One region of the Pseudomonas sp. AC463 genome, then DNA from elsewhere that is predicted to be linked to it. Evidence: riboswitches for the same ligand, from Rfam matches in the RefSeq annotation. Region 1 holds a riboswitch; each other region holds the start of a gene.
What was found. Region 1 has a riboswitch for cobalamin ahead of cobW (cobalamin biosynthesis protein CobW). Riboswitches for the same ligand answer to the same signal wherever they lie in the genome.
Positions count from the first base shown of each region.

Region 1 (7,122 bases):
GCTTAAAGCCCTTGGCGGCGACTTTGTCGGCAATGTCACTGAGCGTTCCAACCGCCCAATCCTGATCCGGCCACGTGGCCCGGTGCACCACGGCAATCGGGCAATCCGCGCCATAGTGCGGCAGCAGTTCGGCGACGATCTTCTCCAGGTGGTTGACCCCCAGATGAATCGCCATGGTCGTACCGTGCCGTGCCAGGCTGTCGAAGTCCTCGCCGGCGGGCATGCTGGTTTTGTCGGCGTAGCGGGTCAGGATCACGCTCTGGGCGATGTCCGGCAGGGTCAGTTCGGTTTCCAGCAGTGCCGCGCAAGCGGCCACGGCCGTGACGCCGGGAATGATCTGGAACGGGATGCCCAGCTCGCGCAAATGGCGGATCTGCTCGCCAATCGCGCCATACAGGCTCGGATCGCCGGAGTGCACGCGGGCCACGTCCTGGCCTTTGGCGTGGGCTGCCTTGATCAGATCGATGATCTGCTCCAGGTGCAGCTCGGCGCTGTTAACTACCGATTCGGCCCGATGCCCCTCCAGTACCGCCGCCGGCACCAGCGAACCGGCATAGATGATCACCGGGCAACTGCGGATCAGCCGCTGGCCTTTGACGGTGATCAATTCCGGGTCGCCGGGGCCGGCGCCGATGAAGTAGACGGTCATGGACAATTCCTGTCGTAAAACGGGCGAGCATGAAGGTTGCTCATGTTCGGGAGGGGCGATTATCGAGGTTTTAGCCGGCGCAGGCCAATGCAAACGTGGCCTGGGGGTTTTTCTGGCGGGTGATCAGCAGGCGCGCTGGGGCATCGGCGAGGTGTTCGGCGAGGGCCAGGGCGGCGCTTTCGGCGACCCCGTAGCAGCCGGTATGGGTGAACGCCACGGCCGATTTGTGGCTCAAGCGGCTTTCATACGCGGCTAATTGCTCGGCGCTGAAACACTGCAAGGGCAGGTCCAGACGCTCGGCCAGTGCGAGCAGCCCCGGCTCAGCCTGTTTCAGATCAATGCTCGCCAGCGCGGTAATGCGCTGGCGCTCAATCCCGCCTTCGGCCAGGGCGCGGTCAAACAACGCCAGCAGGGTGTGAACCTCACAACCCCGCTGGCAGCCCAGGCCGGCCACCAGGGTCATGCCGAGTAGTGGTCGTCGCGGTTGCGGCGGAACAGCCAGGCGCTGATCAGGCCCAAGGCCAGCCAGAACGCCACATTGGTCAGTTGCGATGCAATTTTGAACTGCGCCTCCAGTGCTTCCGGCGCCAGCATCGAATGCACTTGCGGTTGTGGCGCGCCGATCACGTGAGGCACGGCCAGGATCGCCACGCCCAGCACTTTAAGCAGCCAGTTGCGACCAAACACCAGCAGCGCAATGCCGACGGCGGTAGACGCGGCGGTGCCGATCCACCAGATCTGGCGTTGTGCCAGGTCGGCAGCGGCGGTGCCCGGCAACTCCGGCGGCAGGCCCAGGGTCGGCGCCAGTACGAAGGTCGCGTAACCGGCCAGGCCCCAGAGCAGGCCCTGGGCCGTGCGAGTCGGCGTACGCAAGGTGTAGAGACCGGCCAGCATCAGGGCAAAACCAACCGCGACTACCAGATTGCCACCGGTGGTGGACAACACGCGCTGCCAGCCGTCTTCCGGCTCCCAGGCTTCGGCGTCATGGGTGTGAGCGGCAGCGCCGGCGGCATGTTCATGGGCCACTTCAGTGGCGGCCGGGGCTTTTTCAAAGGTTTCCGCCTGCAGAATCAGCGGTGCGACCCAGAAACTTTGCAGCAGGGTCAGTAACAGGGCAGCCAGCAGGCCGGTAAACCCTGCGGTTTGGGCAATACGCTTGATCATGTCGGCAGGTCTCAGTGGCACGGGAACGCGGCGCTGTGGCGGGTATCGTGGGCAGCGTTGTGCACTGCTTCGATATGCGAGAAGCCGGCGAAATACACCAGGCACGCGCCGAGGATCGACGCACCGATGGCGGCGGTCAGGCGTTGGCTCAGGGTGGCGGTGCTGCTGGCGGAGTGCGAAGTGCTGCTGATGATCGACATGGCGCGTCCCTTACGAGTGTCAGGGTGCACAGGCGCATGAAAACCCCGCGAGCCAGGCACGCAGGGTTCCGAACAGCGCCCGCCCACCGCGGGTTTGTTATCTGATTTTTTCGGGCCGGTCTCCGGGCTTGCGAGGGGCGACTTGTTAAACAGCCTTCCTCAGAAAAGCATCGCCTTCCCATGCAAATGCACAGTGGCCATGACGCTTCGCTCGCTTACCGTTGCGGGGGCAGCACCGGACTTACCATAGACCATGGCTCACCGGTTTCCCGTTTCACCCCGTGAGGGGCACCCGAAACAAGATGTGTAGGAGAGCATGGGCGGGCGACGGTAGTCAAATGCAGCGTGCCCCTGTAGCCTTGCACCCTCGAGGTTCTTCGGCCCAGGCCGAAGCTAAGAAGGGAACGCGGTTCAAGCCGCGGCTGCCCCCGCAACTGTGAAGGGTTCAACTGACTGCCACGCCACTGCCGACAAGGCGGGAAGGCGCAGCCAGCGCCGGTCGCAAGACCCGCACGCCCCAAGCCAGGAGACCTGCCTCGCAACCGATTTTCTACTTCAACCGGGCGGGGTGATCCGGTGACGAAATCCGCATCTGCGCGCCGCCGCAGGGCCTATCGTCCCGTATGCCCGCCCCAAAGGGCATCCGATGAAAACACTGGCCAAACTCCCCGTCACCATCGTTACCGGCTTCCTCGGTTCGGGCAAGACCACCTTGCTGCGCCATATGCTCGACAACGCCCAGGGCCGTCGCATTGCCGTGATCGTCAACGAGTTCGGCGAGCTGGGCATCGACGGTGAAATCCTCAAGCAGTGCTCCATCGGTTGCACCGAGGAAGAGGCCAATGGCCGCGTGTACGAGTTGGCCAATGGCTGCCTGTGCTGCACCGTGCAGGAAGAGTTCTTCCCGGTGATGCGCGAACTGGTTGCCCGCCGTGGCGACCTTGACCATATCCTTATCGAAACCTCCGGCCTGGCCCTGCCAAAACCGTTGGTGCAAGCCTTCCAGTGGCCGGAAATCCGCAGCGCCTGCACGGTTGACGCGGTGATCACCGTGGTCGACAGCCCGGCCGTGGCCGCCGGCACCTTTGCCGCCTTCCCCGACCAGGTCGACGCCATGCGCAAACTCGACCCGAACCTGGACCACGAGTCGCCGCTGCACGAACTGTTCGCCGACCAACTGGCCAGCGCCGACCTGGTGATCCTGAACAAATCCGACCTGATCAGCCCGGAAGACCTGGCCCGTGTGCGCCTGGAAGTCGCCGAAGAGCTGCCGCCAGCGGTGAAGATCATCGAAGCCAGCAGCGGTCGCCTGCCGCTGGACGTGCTGATCGGCCTGGGCGCCGGCTCCGAGGAACACATCGACGGGCGCCACAGCCATCATGATCATCACCACGAAGGTGAAGACGACCACGATCACGACGCCTTCGACTCCATCTCCATCGATCTGCCCCAAGCCGACGAAGCCCTGCTGCTCGACGCCCTGACCCAACTGGTGGTGCAACACGGCATTCTGCGTGTCAAAGGTTTCGCCGCCATCCCGAACAAGCCGATGCGCCTGCTGATCCAGGGCGTGGGCACGCGCTTCGACAAGCACTTCGACCGTGCCTGGGGCGCCGACGAAGCGCGCATCACCCGCCTGGTGCTGATCGGCCAGGAGCTGGACGCAGCCGGCCTCGAAGCGCAATTGCGCGCAGCCCTCAGCGTTTAACCCATGCACCTGCTCAGGACTCAGCCCGGTGGTTTCGTCTCGGACGACAATATTGCCGACCTTGGACAAACCCCCGCCGAGCTGGTGATCCTGTGCAGCGGCGACTCCAGCCTGGCGCTGCTGGCGGAAGCAGCCCGGCAGTTGCCCGACGACTTCCCGAGTTTTCGCCTGGCCAACCCTATGCAGGTGCAGAACCACGCCTCGGTCGACCTGTACGTCGATGAAGTGCTGCGCCACGCCAAGGTCATCCTGATCTCGCTGCATGGCGGCATCGGTTATTGGCGTTACGGTATCGAGCGCCTGGTGGAGTTGGCCGAGCGTGGCGTGCAACTGATCCTGGTGCCGGGGGATGATCGCCCCGATCCGGAGCTGAGCGGCCTGAGCACCGTCGGCGTCGAGGCGCGTGACCGTCTGTGGCACTTCCTGCGCCAGGGCGGCTTAAGCAATGCGCTGGATTTCTATCGCTGCCTCGCAAGCAGCCATCTGGGCCGCGACTACGCTTGGGCCGAGCCGCAGACCCTGCCGCGCACCGCGATCTATCACCCGCATAAAGCCAACGCGCGCCTGAACGACTGGCAGGCGGATTGGCACGCCGACTGGCCGGTGGCGGCGGTGTTGTTCTACCGCTCGCACTTGCAGGCGGCCAACACCGGCTTTATCGACGTGTTCTGCCAGCGCTTGCAGGCGGCGGGTCTTAACCCGTTGCCGATGGCGGTGGCCAGTTTGAAAGAGCCCGGCTGCCTGACGGTGGTCGAGGACCTGCTGGATGAAGTCGGCGCGGCGGTGATTCTGAACACCACCGGGTTTGCCCAATCGAGCCCCGAAGCGCCGCACTTGCGGCCGTTTCGGCGCAATATCCCGGTAATCCAGGCGATCTGCGCCCAGGACAACCAGCCTGGCTGGGAGGCCAGCGAGCAGGGCCTTGGCCCGCGCGACCTGGCGATGCACATTGCCTTGCCGGAGCTGGACGGGCGCATTATCAGCCGGCCGATCAGCTTCAAGGACCTGGCCTGGCGCAGCGAGCGCAGCCAGTCGGACGTGGTGTGCTACCGCGCCGCGCCGGAGCGCATGGATTTTGTCGCCGAACTGGCGCGACGCTGGGTCGAGCTGGCGCGGGTGCCGAATGCGGATAAACGCATCGCGCTGATCCTCGCCAACTACCCGACCCGCGACGGCCGCATCGGCAACGGCGTGGGCCTGGATACGCCGGCGGCCGCGCTGAATATCCTGCGTGCGCTGCAGGCCGAAGGTTACCCGCTGCCGGACGCACTGCCCGACAGCGGCACTGCATTGATCCACGACCTGCTCGGCGGCGTGACCAACGACCTCGACAGCCTCGACCTGCGCCCTTGCCATCAAAGCATGACGCTGGACGACTACCAGACGCTGTTCCAGCGCCTGCCGCCGGCCAACCAACAGGCCGTGCTGGCGCGCTGGGGCACACCGCATAACGACCCGATGTTTCGCGACGGCCGCCTGATGATCGCCGGCCTGCGCCTGGGCCTGACCTTTGTCGGCATCCAGCCGGCGCGCGGTTATCAGGTGGACCACAGCGCGGTGTACCACGACCCGGACCTGGTGCCGCCCCACGGCTACCTGGCGTTCTACTTCTGGTTGCGCCACACCTACGGCGCCCATGGCGTGATCCATGTCGGCAAGCACGGCAACCTCGAGTGGCTGCCGGGCAAGGGCGTGGGCCTGTCGGAAAACTGCTGGCCGGATGCGCTGCTCGGGCCGCTGCCGAATATCTACCCGTTCATCGTCAACGACCCGGGCGAGGGCGCCCAGGCCAAGCGCCGTACCCAGGCGGTGATTATCGATCACTTGATGCCGCCACTGACCCGTGCCGAAACCTACGGCCCGCTGCGTAACCTGGAGCTGTTGGCGGACGAGTATTACGAAGCCCAATTGCTCGACCCACGCCGCGCCCTGGAGCTGCAGAAAGACATCCTCAAGCTGGTGCGCGAAACTCGCATCGACCAGGAGCTGGAGCTGGACAACGACGCCGATGCCGCCGTGTGGCTGCCGCGCCTCGACACCTACCTGTGTGATTTGAAGGAATCGCAGATCCGCGACGGCCTGCATATTTTCGGCGAATCCCCCGAGGGCCGTCTGCGTATCGACACCTTGCTGGCCTTGCTGCGCATCCCGCGTGGCGACGGGCGTGGCCCGCAATCGAGCCTGCTGCGGGTATTGGCCAAGGCGTTTGAGCTGGGGTTTGATCCGCTCGATTGCGCCCTCGCCGAACCCTGGACCGGGCGTCGCCCCGCCGTGTTGCAACAGATTGACGCGCAGCTGTGGCGCACCGCCGGCGATACCCGCGAACGCCTGGAGTTGTATGCCGCGCGCTTGATCGAGCAGGCATTGGAAGGCCCGGTGGAACAGTTGGAAGAACCTGGCTGGGAAGATGTGAAAGCGGTGATCGAAAGCCTGCGCATCGTCGTGGCGCCACGCCTGGATGCCTGCGGCCCGGCGGAAATGCGTGGTTTGCTCGATGCCTTGAGCGGTCGTTTCGTGCCGGCGGGGCCGAGCGGCGCGCCGAGTCGTGGGCGTTTGGACGTGTTGCCCACCGGGCGCAATTTCTTCAGCGTGGATGTGCGCAACCTGCCGACCACCACCGCCTGGCGCATCGGCTTCCAGTCGGCCAACCTGATTCTTGAGCGCCACTTGCAGGACCACGGCGACCACCTGCGCCAGCTTGGCCTGTCGGTATGGGGCACGGCGACCATGCGCACCGGCGGTGACGACATAGCCCAAGCCATGGCGCTGATGGGCGTGCGCCCGGTGTGGGCCACGGGCAGCCAGCGGGTGGACGACTTCGAGATCCTGCCGGTCAGCTTGCTCGACCGCCCGCGTGTGGACGTGACCTTGCGCGTGTCCGGCTTCTTCCGCGATGCCTTCGCCAACCTGATCCGCCTGTTTGACGCGGCGGTGCAAGCGGTGGCGGCCCTGGATGAGCCGGACGACATGAACCCACTGGCCGCCAAGGTGCGCAGCGAGCGCGAGGCGCTGCTCAAGTCCGGCCTGGATGAAGAGGCGGCAGCCAAGCAGGCTGGCTGGCGCATTTTCGGCGCCAAGCCCGGTGCCTACGGCGCGGGCGTGCAGGGCGCGATTGACGGGCGCTTGTGGCAGAGCCGCGAGGACTTGGCCGAGCTCTACCTGAACTGGGGCGGCTATGCCTACGGCGGTTCCGATGAGGGCACCGCCGCCCGCGAACAATTCGCCCAGCGCCTGAGCCAGGTGCAAGCGGTGCTGCAGAACCAGGACAACCGCGAGCACGACTTGCTCGACTCGAACGACTACTACCAATTCCAGGGCGGCATGCTCGCCGCCGTGGAAACCCTGAGCGGCGAAAAAGCCGCCAGCTACCACGGCGACCATAGCCAGCCCGACCTGCCGAA
Region 1 covers NZ_CEEDDZ010000008.1:110,630-117,751, forward strand. The annotation lists gene cobM (precorrin-4 C(11)-methyltransferase) at 1-649, opposite strand, end outside; gene AC0IYH_RS12220 (cobalamin biosynthesis protein) at 720-1,112, opposite strand; gene AC0IYH_RS12225 (CbtA family protein) at 1,109-1,813, opposite strand; gene AC0IYH_RS12230 (CbtB domain-containing protein) at 1,825-2,013, opposite strand; cobalamin riboswitch at 2,110-2,324, opposite strand; cobalamin riboswitch at 2,367-2,566, shown strand; gene cobW (cobalamin biosynthesis protein CobW) at 2,660-3,721, shown strand; gene cobN (cobaltochelatase subunit CobN) at 3,725-7,122, shown strand, end outside.

Region 2 (7,122 bases), on a different contig from region 1:
CCACATGGCATCCAGGGTATTGCTCAGGCGGTAGAGCACCACGCCCGGCACGCCGGCGACCACAAACCAGAAAATCGCCGCGAACACCGCGTCGCTGCCGTTTTCCAGCACCGATTCGGTGGCGGCGCGGGCGACTTCGGTGCGGTCCAGCTCGCTGGTCTGGCGGCTGACCAGGTAGCTCACACGCTTGCGCGCCTCCTCCAGGTCATCGCTGCGCAACGCCTGGGCCACCGGAATCACGTGTTCGCCGAGGCTGCGCATGCCCAGCGCCAAGTACAACGCGATAATCTCCAGCACCCAGCCGATATACGGCGCCCACGACAACGCGGTAGCCAGCAGGGTCAGCGGCACCACGGCGATAAACCATGCAGTCACGCCGTGGCTGCGCCAGCCACGGCCACCGCTGTTGAAACGCTGCTCGATACGCCCGGCAAAATTACCGAACGCTACCAGCGGATGCCAGCGCCTGGGTTCGCCCAGCAGCGCATCCAGCGCCACCGCCGCGACACACAGCAAGGCCACACTCATTGACTCACTCCCCACACATTTTCATACAACATGTCACTCAGCGGCCGCGGTTCGGTCCAGCCTTCGAGCTGCAACATCGGTGCCGGATAGAACTCGGCGACGGGCCCCAGGCACAACACGGCCAGGGGTTTGGCGCCAGGCGGCAGGCCCAGCAGGTCGGCCAGAGCCTGGGGCTCGAACAGCGAGACCCAGCCCATGCCCAGCCCCTCGACGCGCGCCGCCAGCCACAGGTTCTGGATCGCGCAGGACAGCGAGGCCATGTCCATTTCCGGCAAGGTGCGGCGCCCGAAGATATGCCGCTCGCGATCATCCATCAGCGCCGCCACCAGCACTTCGGCGCAATCGTGGATGCCTTCGACCTTGAGCTTCATGAATTCGTCGGAGCGTTCGCCCAAGGCCTCGGCGGTGCGTACGCGCTCTTCTTCCACCAGTTGCTGAATCTGCCCACGCAGGTGGCGGTCGCTGATGCGGATGAAGCGCCACGGTTGCATCAGGCCCACGCTGGGGGCCTGGTGTGCGGCCTGGAGCAGGCGGTGCAGCAATTCGGGGGCGACCGTGCCGCCGCTGAAGTGGCGCATGTCGCGGCGTTCGGCGATGGCGCGGTAGACGGCCTGGCGGTCGGCCTCGGGGAAGGCGTTGTCGGTCATGGCCTCATCGAGGGCAAGCCCCCTCCCACATTTGGAACACGGTCAACTGTGGGAGGGGCGGTGCGACGATTCGACTTGCCCCCGATGGCGAACTCAGGGTTCGGCGCAAAAAGTGCGGCAACGGCAGCAGGGTTGGACGGAAAATAAAAGTGCACATAGGAAGCCGTCATGCGCCCCTGCCGATACACCGCTTCGGCGCCGCGCCCACCATTGGGGCTCAGGCCGCGAGCAATCGGCTCCCATTCCGTCGTGGTCAACGAATGGTGATAGGTATGCCCGCGCAACGTGCCCTCCGGCAGATCGACATTTTGCAGGGCCAGCGCCGCGAGTTTCTTTTGCATCACGGCGTCGCCCTGCAGCAGGCCGACCAGTTCGGCACGGGTGCCGTCGACGTCGGTGAGCGAATCGAGCAGGTAAAGCATGCCGCCACACTCGGCGAGCAAAGGCTTGCCGGCGGCGTGATGGGCACGGATGGCGTCGAGCATCGGGGTGTTTTCCGACAGCGCGACGTGGTGCAGTTCCGGGTAACCGCCGGGCAGATAGAGGCTGTCTGCGTCAGGCAATTCGCGATCATGGATCGGAGAAAAGAATTTCAGCTCGGCGCCCATCGCCCGCAGCAGGTCGAGGCTGGCGCCGTAGGTAAAGGCGAAGGCCTCGTCGCGGGCGACGGCAATACGCACCCCGGCCAGCAACGGTTCGGCGTCGATCACTTGCGGCGCGGCGAAGGTCACTGGTGGCGGCAAAGCGACTTCGCAACTACTGCCCAAGGCTTGGGCGGCGGCGTCCAGGCGCACGTCGAGATCATTCAGTTCGCTGGCCTGCACCAGGCCGAGGTGGCGGCTGGGCAGTTCAATCCCGGTTTCACGGGACAGCGCGCCGTACCAGCGCAGACCTTCGGTGAGACTGCCTTCGAGCAATTGCGCATGGCGCAGGGTGCCGACGCGATTGGCCAGCACGCCGGCGAATGGCAGGTCCGGCTGGTAACGCGCCAGGCCCAGGGCCAGAGCGCCGAAGGTCTGGGCCATAGCGGTGCCGTCGATCACGCCCAACACCGGCACGCCAAAGTGGCGCGCCAGGTCGGCGCTGGACGGCGTGCCGTCGAACAGGCCCATCACGCCTTCGATCAGGATCAGGTCGGCTTCCCCCGCCGCTTCCCACAACAGGCGACGACTTTCCTGCTCGCCCACCATCCACATGTCCAACTGATACACCGGCGCGCCGCTGGCACGCTCATGGATCATCGGGTCGAGGAAGTCCGGGCCGCACTTGAACACACGCACCTTGCGCCCCAGGTTGCGATGCAACCGGGCCAGCGCAGCGGTGACGGTGGTTTTGCCCTGGCCGGACGCCGGTGCGGCGATCAACACGGCCGGGCAATGACGGGGCTCGTTCAAAGTTCGACGCCCTTCTGTGCCTTGATACCGGCCTGGAAGGCGTGCTTGAGCATGCCCATTTCGGTGACGGTGTCGCCCATTTCGATCAACTCAGGCTTGGCGCCACGGCCGGTGACCACCACGTGCTGCATGGGTGGGCGGGCTTGCAGGTCGCTGAGCACCTGGTCGAGGTCGAGGTAGCCGTGCTTGAGGGCGATGTTCAGTTCATCCAGCACGACCAGGCCAATGGACGGGTCTTGCAGCAGCTCGCGGGACACCGCCCAGGCGGCTTCGGCGGCGGCGATGTCGCGCTGGCGGTCCTGGGTTTCCCAGGTGAACCCTTCGCCCATCACGTGGAAGCGCACTTGCTCGGGGAAGCGGCGGAAAAACAGCTCCTCACCGGTGCTGTTGCGGCCCTTGATGAACTGCACCACGCCGCACTGCATGCCGTGGCCCATGGCCCGGGCCAGCATGCCGAACGCCGAGCTGCTTTTGCCCTTGCCGTTGCCGGTGAGTACCAGCAGCAGGCCGCATTCATTCGGGGAGTTGGCGATGCGCTCGTCGATCACGGCTTTTTTGCGCAGCATGCGCGCCAGGTGGCGTTCGTCGCGGTCGGGGGTATCGGTCATGGCAGCTCTCCGTTGGGGCTGAACAAAAACGGCGGGCAGGAAAAAAACGTACAGACAGCCAAGCATCGCCCACCGTGATGCTGTTGAATGGTTCAGGCCGGTCTCCGGGCTCATGAGTGGCAAGCAGGCCGACGCTGCGCCTTCCCATATCGCGCGCGATACAGTGGCAGAAGGCAGCGTTTTTTCTCATTTACCGTTGCGGGGGCAGCGCCGGGATCGCGGCAGCATTGTGTACAAATGCGCTCACTCACCGGCTTCCCTGTTTCACTCGGTCGACCCGTGGGTCACAGAGCACCTGAAACAAGCGGCGAAGGTTAGTGGGTTGGGGGGCTAGCTGCAAGCGGCAAGCAGGCGTTGCGCCGTCTTGCCGCGTATAAATCAGCTTTCTAGGGATTACGCGCCAGGTTCGCTGGCAATACGCGCTTGGCGCTGAGGTAGGCATTCTGCCAATAGGCCTTGGATAAGGTGTCCAGCTTCACCGTACCGCCGGTTTGCGGCGCGTGCACAAAGCGGCCTTCGCCAACGTAGATACCCGCGTGGCTGACCTGGGAGCCGCCACCAGTGGCGAAGAACAGCAGGTCACCGGTTTGCAGGTTCTGCTCACTGACATCCTGGGCACGCATCACGATCAGTTCGCGGGTGGTGCGTGGCAGGGAGATGCCGGCGGCATCACGGTAGACGAACCCGATCAGGCCACTGCAATCAAAACCCGAATCCGGCGTGTTGCCGCCCCAACGGTAAGGCGTGCCGACCAGGCCCAGCGCACGGAAGAGCACGTCTTCGGCAGCAGGCGAGAAATTCTGGGTGGAATAGTTGAACACCGGCTTGGGCTTGACCGCTACGGGAGCGGGCGGCGGTGGGCGGCTTGCGCAGGCGCTGAGGAGCGCGGCGCAAACAATGAGAATCAAGCGGGCTGACGTCGACATGTGCAGAACAATCCTGGTCTGGATGCGGCTTTCGCTGCCGAACGCTGAAAACCAGAACGCGCAAGCAAAGCTCGCGCGAACGGATTACAACAATGTCCAGGGATTCTAGCGCTTACACGTCAAACTTCAAGTATCACTTTAAGTTTACTTGCTGGCGGTAACCGTCGTCGGGGCCATGGCGAGTGCGCGCTTGGCTTCGATGAAGGTTTTGCTCCAGTAGCTGTCGCCCAGGTTGTCGACTCGGACACCACCACTGCGACGGCTGCTGGAGTGGATAAACTGGTTATCGCCCAAGTAGATACCGGCATGGCTGACACGACCGCGGCCTGCAGTACTGAAGAAAAGCAGATCACCGGGCTTGAGGTTGTTGCGTGCGACCAACGGTGCTTTCACGTTGATCATTTCGCGGGTGGAGCGTGGCAGGTTCATGCCAGCTTCTTCACGAAACAGGTAGCCGATGAAACCGCTGCAGTCGAAACCGGCTTCGGAGGTACCGCCGAAACGGTAACGGGTACCGATCAGGGACATGCCGCGTTCGAGGATGCTGTCGGCCAGAACTGGAAGCTGGTAAGGCTTGTTGCTGGCGAAGCCAGCCAGTTCGTTCTCCGTAGCAACTTCTTCCTCATAGACAGTGGAAGACTGCGCTGCAACGAATTTAGCCTGGGATTGTTGTTGAGGCTTTTGCTGCTCAACCACCTGTTGAGGGTGGGAGGCACAACCAAACAACAGGGTAACGAGTGCGAGAGGCACGAGGGGTGCGAAGCGATTTAGCATGGGCACGACCGTGGCTGGTATGTAAAGAAGTCGAGACTATGCCCACTATCACATCGATTTGCAAATTCAATCGTGATCTATGTGACTTCGCGATTGGACTATGACATCTAAGCCGTAATTCCATTTTTAGCTTCAAATGCGTAGCCAGACGGGCTCAAACGCAGGTTTTCTGACGCCTGTAAAATGCCGAAACCTACAAATTCAACAGGTTACCAACCCAAAGTCTCTTTCAAGAAAGGGATCGTCAATTTTCTTTGCGCTTGCAGGGAAGCCTGATCGAGCTGTTCGAGCAAATCGAACAATGCGCTCATGCTGCGGGTGCCGCGCGTGAGAATAAAGTGCCCGACTTCATCGGTGAGGTGCAGGCCGCGACGCGATGCGCGCAACTGCAGGGCGCGCAACTTATCTTCGTCGGACAAGGGGCGCATCTGGAAGATCAGCGCCAGGGTCAGGCGCGACTTGAGGTCGGCCAGCTTTATCGGCAATTCACGCGGCGAGGTGGAGGCGGCAATCAGCAAGCGCCGGCCGCTGTCACGCAAGCGGTTGAACAGGTGAAACAGCGCCTCTTCCCACTCCGCCTTGCCGGCGATGGCTTGCAGATCGTCCAGGCACACCAGTTCGTATTGCTCAAGCTGATCGAAGATGCCGATACCGCGGTCCATCAACTCCGCCAGCGGCAAGTAAACTGCCGGCTCGCCCATCTGCTCGAAACGCAGGCACGCCGCCTGCAACAGGTGGGTACGCCCCACGCCGTGCTTGCCCCACAGATAGATCAGGCTTTCGGTCCACCCGGCGTCGGCTTCGCAGAGCCGCTCGACATAGCCGAGTGCTGCGGCATTGGCGCCTGGGTAGTAGTTGATAAAGGTGGCGTCATCACGCAGACGCACACCCAAGGGCAGCTGAATCGGTTTCATGCTGACTGAACGGCTCCAAACGAACCGTTAGTGGCCTCTGTGTAAAGTTTGCAAAGTTTATACCCGTGACGCCGGGCGCACAATGCAGCAGACCACAAGCAAAATCAAAGGTTTGCGTTAACTTGGTGGTTTTGCGCAAATTGTTTGACACACCAGACGACAAACCCGGCCGAAGCCGGGTTTGTGATGCGGCAATTACAGGTCGGGGTCTTCGACCCCGGTATACACATCCGAATCCTTGTACAGGTCGTGCACATGGCGCACCAGCACCATGATCACCGCCGCCACCGGCAGCGCCAGCAGGATGCCGGTAAAGCCGAACAGCTCACCGCCCGCCAGGATCGCAAAGATCACCGCCACCGGGTGCAGGCCAATCCGATCCCCTACCAGCAACGGCGTCAGCACCATGCCTTCAAGGGCCTGGCCGACCATGAATACCGCAACGATGCCCAGCATCGGGTACAGGTCACCGCCAAACTGGAACAGCCCGGCGACCAGCGCCGCGCCGATGCCAATCACAAAGCCCATGTACGGCACGATAGCTGCCAGGCCGGCGATCAAGCCGATCAACAGGCCCAGCTCCAGGCCGATAGCCATCAAGCCGGCCGCGTAGATGATCCCCAGCGCCAGCATCACCAGCAGTTGGCCGCGCACGAATGCCCCCAGCACCTCATGACACTCGCCGGCCAGAGAGACGATGCGCTCTTCGTTGTTGCGCGGGAGCAGGCTGCGGATCTTGGCCATCATGATGTCCCAGTCCCGCAGCAAGTAGAACGCTACCACCGGGATCAGCACCAGGTTGGTCAGCCAACCGATCAGCGCCAGGCTGGAAGCGGTTGCCTGGCTGAGCACCACGCCGACGATATCGGTGGTCTGGCCCATATGCTCGCTGATGGCCGCCTTGACCTTGTCGAACTTCCAGAACCCGTCCGCCAACCCCAACTTGGCCTGGGCCCACGGCATCGCCGTGTGCTGCAACCAGTCGAGCATTTGCGGCGCCAGCTCATACAGGCGGAACAGCTGCTTGGCCAGCATCGGCACCAGCACCAGCACCAACGCGGTGATGATCAGCGTGAACAGGGCAAACACCGCCACCACGCCCAAGGTCCGCGACAGACCGGCTTTCTCCAGGCGATCCACCACGGGATCGAACAGATAGGCCAGCAACAACGCAACCAGGAACGGCGTCAGGATCGAATGCAGCAAGAACACAAAAACGCACAGCAGGACAATCCCGCCAAGCCACACCCAACGACGCGTATCCGCCATAAACCACTCCATCTGTTATTGCTTCTATATAGAAAGAAACTTTTTACCAACGAAACCGCTGC
Region 2 covers NZ_CEEDDZ010000002.1:331,845-338,966, reverse strand. The annotation lists gene cbiB (adenosylcobinamide-phosphate synthase CbiB) at 1-528, opposite strand, end outside; gene bluB (5,6-dimethylbenzimidazole synthase) at 525-1,175, opposite strand; gene AC0IYH_RS03740 (cobyrinate a,c-diamide synthase) at 1,172-2,569, opposite strand; gene cobO (cob(I)yrinic acid a,c-diamide adenosyltransferase) at 2,566-3,177, opposite strand; cobalamin riboswitch at 3,256-3,491, opposite strand; gene AC0IYH_RS03730 (C40 family peptidase) at 3,564-4,103, opposite strand; gene AC0IYH_RS03725 (NlpC/P60 family protein) at 4,248-4,877, opposite strand; gene hda (DnaA regulatory inactivator Hda) at 5,087-5,791, opposite strand; gene AC0IYH_RS03715 (AI-2E family transporter) at 5,987-7,060, opposite strand.
Region 2: another riboswitch for cobalamin. It lies ahead of cobO (cob(I)yrinic acid a,c-diamide adenosyltransferase); the one in region 1 lies ahead of cobW (cobalamin biosynthesis protein CobW).

Region 3 (7,122 bases), on a different contig from region 1:
CTTCAGCTTTGTCGGCCGCCAGCGTGGGATGTTCTCCTACTCCGGCCTGACCGTTGAACAAGTCACCCGTTTGCGCAGCGAGTTTGGCATCTACGCGCTGGATACCGGGCGTATCTGTGTCGCGGCGCTGAACCAGGCGAACATTGGCGCGGTGACGAAGGCGATTGTTCAGGTGCTGTAAGCCTTAACACGCTGCACGAAGGGGGAAGCCAAATGGCTTCCCCCTTTTTTATGGGCGACCGCTGAACCTGTGGCTCGCCACAACAAACTCGCTCGCCGCAGCACTTCGCGCCTAAACTGAACCTCGACTGCCCCTTTGCTGTGAGAGCCCTATGAGAAACGACGACCTGGACCTGCGCGCCGACCGCGACGAACTGCATGACTACACCCCGCGCACACCGCCCGCCAAACGCCAGAAAAGTTTGGTGCTGCAAGTCGCGCTCGGTGTATTCCTCGGCGGTTTGGCCCTGTGGCTGGTGCAGTTGGGTGCAACGGCACTGATGGCCAAGCTGGCCATGGGTACCCTGCAATTTGGCGGCTAACCCAGCGCCAACCCCTTCTCTTCCAACAATTTCACAAAACTGTTCAAACTCTGCGACACCGTGCCCCGGCGCCAGATCAGCCAGGTATTGAGGATGCGAAACGTATCGCTCAAAGGCCACACACTCACCGCCGCAAACCCCGGCATGTTTTCCAGCATGCTGCGCGGCATCAGCGCCAGGCCGGCACCGGCGCTGACGCAAGCGAGCATTCCGTGGTAACTCTCGATCTCGAAGATCTTGCCCGGCATCGCGCCATCCTGGGTGAACCAGCGCTCGAAGTGGTGGCGATACGAGCAGTTCGAGCGAAACGTATAGATGTTCTCGCCATTCACATCCTGCCCGCGGTTGATCGGCGCGTGGTGCAGCGGCGCGATTACCACCATTTCCTCTTCAAACACTGCCACGCCTTCCAGGGTCGAGTGCAACACCGGCCCATCGACAAACGCAGCCGTCAGGCGCCCCGACAGTACGCCTTCGATCATGGTGCCCGAGGGCCCGGTGCTCAGGTCCAATTCGACCTTGGCGTGCTTCTGGTTATACGCCGCCAGCAACCCTGGAATGCGCACCGCCGCCGTGCTCTCCAGCGAGCCGAGGGCAAACGCGCCCTGGGGCTCCTCCCCCGCCACCGTCGCGCGAGCCTCTTGCACCAGGTCGAGAATGCGCCGCGCATAGCCGAGGAAATTCCACCCGGCCGGCGACAGGCGCAGGCGACTTTTCTCGCGGATAAACAGCTCCACGCCCAGGTCCTGCTCCAGCTGCTTGATGCGCGTGGTCAGGTTCGACGGTACCCGATGAATCAGTTGTGCGGCGGCGCTGATGCTGCCTTGCTCGGCAACGGCCTTGAAGATTTCCAGCTGGACCAGATCCAAATCATTCTCCAATCGTGAATGTATTGCTTAATATTATTCAGTTTCCAGAAAACATCCAAGCCCGTAGGCTGAACCCAATCCACTCATTCAGCCGGACGGTGCCATGAACGCTATTTCTCACCAGACCCACGCCTTGTCGATCAACCCCGCCACGGGCGAAACGGTCGCCAGCTACCCCTATGAAACCACGGCGCAACTCGACGCCGCCCTCGACCGCGCCACGGGTGCGTTCCGCAGCTGGCGCCGCCAGCCGGTGAGCCAGCGCGCCGAACTGCTGCTGGCCCTGGCCGCCGCCCTGCGTGAGCAAGCCGAAGAGATGGCGCAGATGATCACCCTGGAAATGGGCAAACCCATCGCCCAGGCCCGCGCCGAAATCGAAAAATGCGCACTGCTCGCCGAGTGGTACGCCGCCCAAGGCCCGGCCATGCTCGCCCCGGAACCGACCCTGGTGGACAACGGCAGCGCGCAGATCGAATACCGCCCGCTGGGCCCGATCCTCGCCGTAATGCCGTGGAACTTCCCGGTGTGGCAAGTGCTGCGCGGCGCCGTGCCGACGATGCTCGCCGGCAACACTTACGTGCTCAAACACGCGCCGAACGTGATGGGCAGCGCCTACCTGATGAAAGCCGCGTTCCACAAAGCCGGTTTCGCTGACGGCCTGTTCGAAGTGATCAACGTGACCCAGGACGGTGTGTCCAAAGCCATCGCCGACCCACGCATCGCCGCCGTGACCCTCACCGGCAGCGTGCGCGCCGGCATCGCCATCGGCTCCCAGGCCGGTGCCGCGCTGAAAAAATGCGTGCTGGAACTGGGCGGCTCCGACCCGTTTATCGTGCTCAACGACGCCGACCTCGACGCCGCCGTGCAGGCCGCCGTGATCGGTCGCTTCCAGAACAGCGGCCAAGTCTGCGCCGCCGCCAAGCGCCTGATCATCGAAGCAGGTGTGGTGGAAGCATTTACCGCCAAATTCCTGGACGCCAGCCGCGCCCTGGTGATGGGCGACCCGACGTCGACCAGCACCTACGTCGGCCCGATGGCGCGTTTCGACCTGCGTGACGAGCTGCACGGCCAGGTCCAGGCCACCCTGGAGGAAGGCGCGACCCTGCTGCTGGGCGGCAATAAAGTCGAAGGCGCCGGCAACTACTACGCGCCGACCGTGTTGGCCAACGTCACCGACCAGATGACCTCGTTCAAACAGGAACTGTTCGGCCCCGTGGCCTCGATCATCACCGCCCGCGACGCCGACCACGCCGTGGCCCTGGCGAACGACAGCGAGTTCGGCCTCACCGCGAGCATCTTCACCACCGACGCGGCCAAGGCACGGGACATCGCCAACCAGCTGGAAACCGGCGGGATCTTCGTCAACGCGTTCAGCGTGTCCGACCCTCGGGTGGCGTTTGGCGGGGTGAAAAGGAGTGGGTTTGGGCGTGAGCTGTCGCACTTCGGCGTGCGGGAATTCTGCAATGCGCAGACGGTGTGGCTGGATCGTAAGTAACCCCAGCAACTAGCCTGGAATGAGCTTATGTGGGAGGGGGCAAGCCCCCTCCCACATTTGAATCTCGGTGTTTCTGGAAGTTATTGGGCGCTGATGTAGTTGAACTGCGCCTGGGTCTTCTCAACCGCCGCCTGCACTTTGTCTTTTTGCGCCTGCGTGCCCGAGTAGTAAATCTGCATCCCCTTCAAATCCAGCCCTTCGACGGCGTTGCCGATAACCGCCACGTCAACGCCGGTACTGGAGCCCATAATCAAGAAGAAGTTGTCACCCAGTTTTTTCGCATCCTGCAGCTCCTCCCGAAGAAGCGTGGCATTCGCGCCCCCTCCCACAGCAATCGCAAGGTTGTCGGCGATAAAGCCATGGCTGGGGATTTTCGTTGCGCGCAAACGCAGTTTGGCCGGCCCAGGTGGAAGTGACGCGACGTACGCAGTGGAGGCCTCGTCCAGGATCTGCTTTTCAGATTTACCGTGGGTAGCGCAACCGGCTAGCAGGGCGATAAAGGCGAGGGTGACTAAAGATTTCACTATGTATTCCTTGTGAGAAAGCTGTCCATGGGGCGTGCATCATAGGAGACCCACCCCGCCAGGGCTACCACTGTCGTCACGCCCCTCCCGTTCAACCCCGTGATCGACTACCATACCGCGCCGGTTCCCAAACGGGACTAATAGGGAATTCGAAACGCCGCACGCGGCGCCAATCGAAACTGCCCCCGCAACTGTAGGTGCTGAGCCTGCTCCATAACGCCACTGGGCCTTGCCCGGGAAGGCCGGAGCGTGGCGACGACGCATCAGTCAGGAGACCTGCCGGCCCAGCACGATAACCAACCGGCGGGGTGTCCGGGAAGGACGCCTTTACCCTGCCCGGTTGGCAGCGCTCATAGGTGTGTTTCCAAGCCGTACCGCCCCTGCTTCACCTACGGCTTTACGGAGATTGCCCCATGCTGCCACGCGTTACCGCCCTGCTCACCGGCCTGGGTTTCTGTGCCCTGGCCCACGCGGCACCGACTCATTACCCGCTGACCGTGGAAAACTGCGGCAGTAACGTAACCTTCCAGCAAGCCCCTGCGCGCAGCGTGACCATCGGCCAGGCCGCCACCGAGATGCTTTACGCCTTGGGCGTGGGCGACAAAGTGGTCGGCACCTCGCTGTGGTTCAACAACGTCTTGCCGCAATACAAGGCCCTGAATGACGGCATCGAACGCCTGGCCAATAACGAGCCGAGCTTCGAAGCCGTGATCGCCAAGCGCCCGCAACTGGTGGCCGCCGAGCTGGAATGGGTGGTCGGCCCGCAGGGCGTGGTGGGCACGCGCGAGCAATTCCACGAGTTGAAAATTCCCACCTACCTGCTGCCCTCCGACTGCGAAGGTAAGGACAACCTGGTGGGCGCCGACGGCACGCGGCTGGAACCGTTCCGCATCGAGACCATTTATAAAAGCATCAGCCAACTGGCGCAGATTTTCGACGTGCAGGACCGTGGCCAACAGCTGAACGACGAACTCAAGGCACGCCTGGCCAAGTCCGTCGCCACCGTGCAAAGCAAAGGCCTCAAGCAGGCGAGTGCGCTGGTGTGGTTCTCCAGTTCCGAGATGGCCAGCGACCCGTACGTGGCCGGCCACAAAGGTATTCCCGAATTCATGCTGCAAACCCTCGGCCTGACCAACGTGGTGCAGTCCGACGAAGAGTGGCCCGCCGTGGGCTGGGAAACCATCGCCAAAGCCAACCCGACCTTTTTGGTGATCGCGCGCATGGACCGCCGCCGCTACCCCGCCGACGACCATGAAAAGAAACTCGCCTTCCTGCGCAGCGACCCGGTGACCCGCAACATGGACGCGGTGAAAAACAACCGCATCATCATCCTCGACGCCCTGGCGCTGCAGGCCAGCATCCGCATGTTCGACGGCCTTGAACAACTGGCCACGGCCATCGACGGCTACGACCTGCCGAAATGATGCGCCCTCTTCTTGCCCTGGCCCTGCTGCTCACCGCCGTGCTTGCCGGCGTGGCCATCGGCGAAACGTCGATCTCGCCGCAGGTGGTGGTGCAGGTGCTCGCCAACAAACTGTGGGGCGCCGGCTACGTGCTCGACCCCATCGACGAAGGCGTAGTGTGGAATTACCGCCTGACCCGCGCCCTGGTCGCCGCCGCGTGTGGCGCTGGCTTGGCGACGTGCGGAGTAATTTTGCAGTCGTTGCTGCGCAACCCGTTGGCCGACCCCTACCTGCTGGGCATCAGCGCCGGCGCCTCGACCGGCGCGGTGTTGGTGGCGCTGATGGGCGTGGGTGGCGGTTTGATCTCGTTGTCGGCGGGCGCGTTTGTCGGCGCCATGGCGGCGTTTGCCCTGGTGATCCTGCTCGCGCGGGCCAGCGGTTCCGTGAGCGGCACCGGCCAGATCATCCTCGCGGGCATCGCCGGCTCGCAGCTGTTCAATGCACTCACCGCATTCCTGATCACCAAATCGGCCAGTTCCGAACAGGCACGCGGCATCATGTTCTGGCTGCTCGGCAACCTCAGCGGCGTGCGCTGGCCCTCGGTGTGGCTGGCGGTGCCGGTGGCGGTGGTGGGCTTGGCGGTGTGCCTGTGGCACCGGCGGGCGCTCGACGCGTTCACCTTCGGCAGCGACTCGGCGGCGTCGCTGGGCATCCCGGTGCGCCGCGTGCAGTTTGTGCTGGTGGGCTGCGCGGCGCTGGTCACGGCGGTGATGGTGTCGATTGTCGGCTCCATCGGCTTTGTCGGCCTGGTGATCCCCCACGCCGTGCGCCTGCTGCTCGGCACCGGGCACTCACGCCTGCTGCCGGCCAGCGCGTTGGGCGGTGCGTTGTTCCTGATTGCGGCGGATGTGCTGTCGCGCACGCTGATCAAGGGCCAGGTGATTCCGGTGGGGGTGGTCACTGCCCTGGTCGGCGCGCCGGTGTTTGCCTTGATTCTGATCGGCCGGAGGAATGCCCGATGAGCGTACTCAGTTGCGCCGGCCTGGGCTTCAAGGTGCGTGAGGCCGAGTTGCTTTGCGATATTCACCTTGAGGTTCAGTTGGGGGAAACCCTGGGGATTGTCGGGCCGAACGGCTCCGGTAAATCCACCTTGCTCAAGCTGCTCGCCGGCCTGCGTGCGCCGGCATCGGGTGAAGTGCGGCTTGGGGGGAAGCGTTTGGGCACGCTGTCACGCCGCGCCATCGCGCAACAGTTGGCCGTGGTGGAGCAACAAGCCGACACCGACGACGCCATCCGCGTGTTCGACGCCGTGGCGCTGGGCCGCACGCCATGGCTGTCGGCGCTGAGCCCATGGTCCGGCGAAGACGACGCCATCGTGCGCCAGGCCCTGCACGACGTAGACGCCACTCACCTGAGCGCACGGGCCTGGCGCAGCCTTTCCGGCGGCGAACGCCAACGTGTACACATCGCCCGCGCGCTGGCGCAACGGCCGCAGATTCTGTTGCTGGACGAGCCGACCAATCACCTGGATATCCAGCATCAACTGGCGATATTAAAAGGTGTGCAAGCCCTGCCGGTGACCACCTTGATTGCCCTGCACGACCTTAACCAGGCCCTGACCTGCGACCGCCTGGCCGTGCTGGATCGTGGGCGGTTGGTGGCGTTGGGCAAGCCATTGGAAGTGTTGACACCGCAGCGGCTGCAGGACACGTTCGGCGTGCAGGCGCACTACCTGACGGACCCGTTCGACGGCGCGCAAATCCTGCGCTTGCGCTCCAACTGACCCACCAAAATTCAAATGTGGGAGAGGGCAAGCCCCCTCCCACCTTCGGATCTAAATCGGCTTGTGCATGTGGGTGGTCTGCCACACCGGGTCGGCTTCGATATCGACAATCTCAAAACCCTGCCGCACCCAGAAATCAATCGCCCCCGGCAAAAACGGGTGGGTATGCAGGTACACCACCTCTACCCCATCCGCCCGCGCCAGCGCTTCCAGCGCAAGATACAACCTACCCGCCAACCCAAAACGACGAAACGCCGGCAGCACAAATAACCGCACCACTTCCACCGTCTTGCGGCCCGAGTAATCCAACTGGGAAAAACGCCCGTCGTAGGGCAGATAGCCGATGGCCGCAACGATCCGATCACCCTCGTGCGCTAGCAGAAACTGCCCGTCGCCTTGCAGGTAAACAGCTTCGAAGTCCGCCAGATCCGCAGGCATACCGGCGGCACTCAGCTTGGGGAATAACTGCGCGCGGGCTTCAAGGACAAAGGTAAGTACATCCGGGA
Region 3 covers NZ_CEEDDZ010000020.1:5,434-12,555, forward strand. The annotation lists gene AC0IYH_RS22755 (amino acid aminotransferase) at 1-181, shown strand, start outside; gene AC0IYH_RS22760 (hypothetical protein) at 333-542, shown strand; gene ptrR (putrescine utilization regulator PtrR) at 539-1,411, opposite strand; gene AC0IYH_RS22770 (aldehyde dehydrogenase family protein) at 1,515-2,906, shown strand; gene AC0IYH_RS22775 (hypothetical protein) at 2,987-3,430, opposite strand; cobalamin riboswitch at 3,535-3,728, shown strand; gene AC0IYH_RS22780 (ABC transporter substrate-binding protein) at 3,844-4,854, shown strand; gene AC0IYH_RS22785 (FecCD family ABC transporter permease) at 4,851-5,855, shown strand; gene AC0IYH_RS22790 (ABC transporter ATP-binding protein) at 5,852-6,616, shown strand; gene AC0IYH_RS22795 (GNAT family N-acetyltransferase) at 6,668-7,122, opposite strand, start outside.
Region 3: another riboswitch for cobalamin. It lies ahead of AC0IYH_RS22780 (ABC transporter substrate-binding protein); the one in region 1 lies ahead of cobW (cobalamin biosynthesis protein CobW).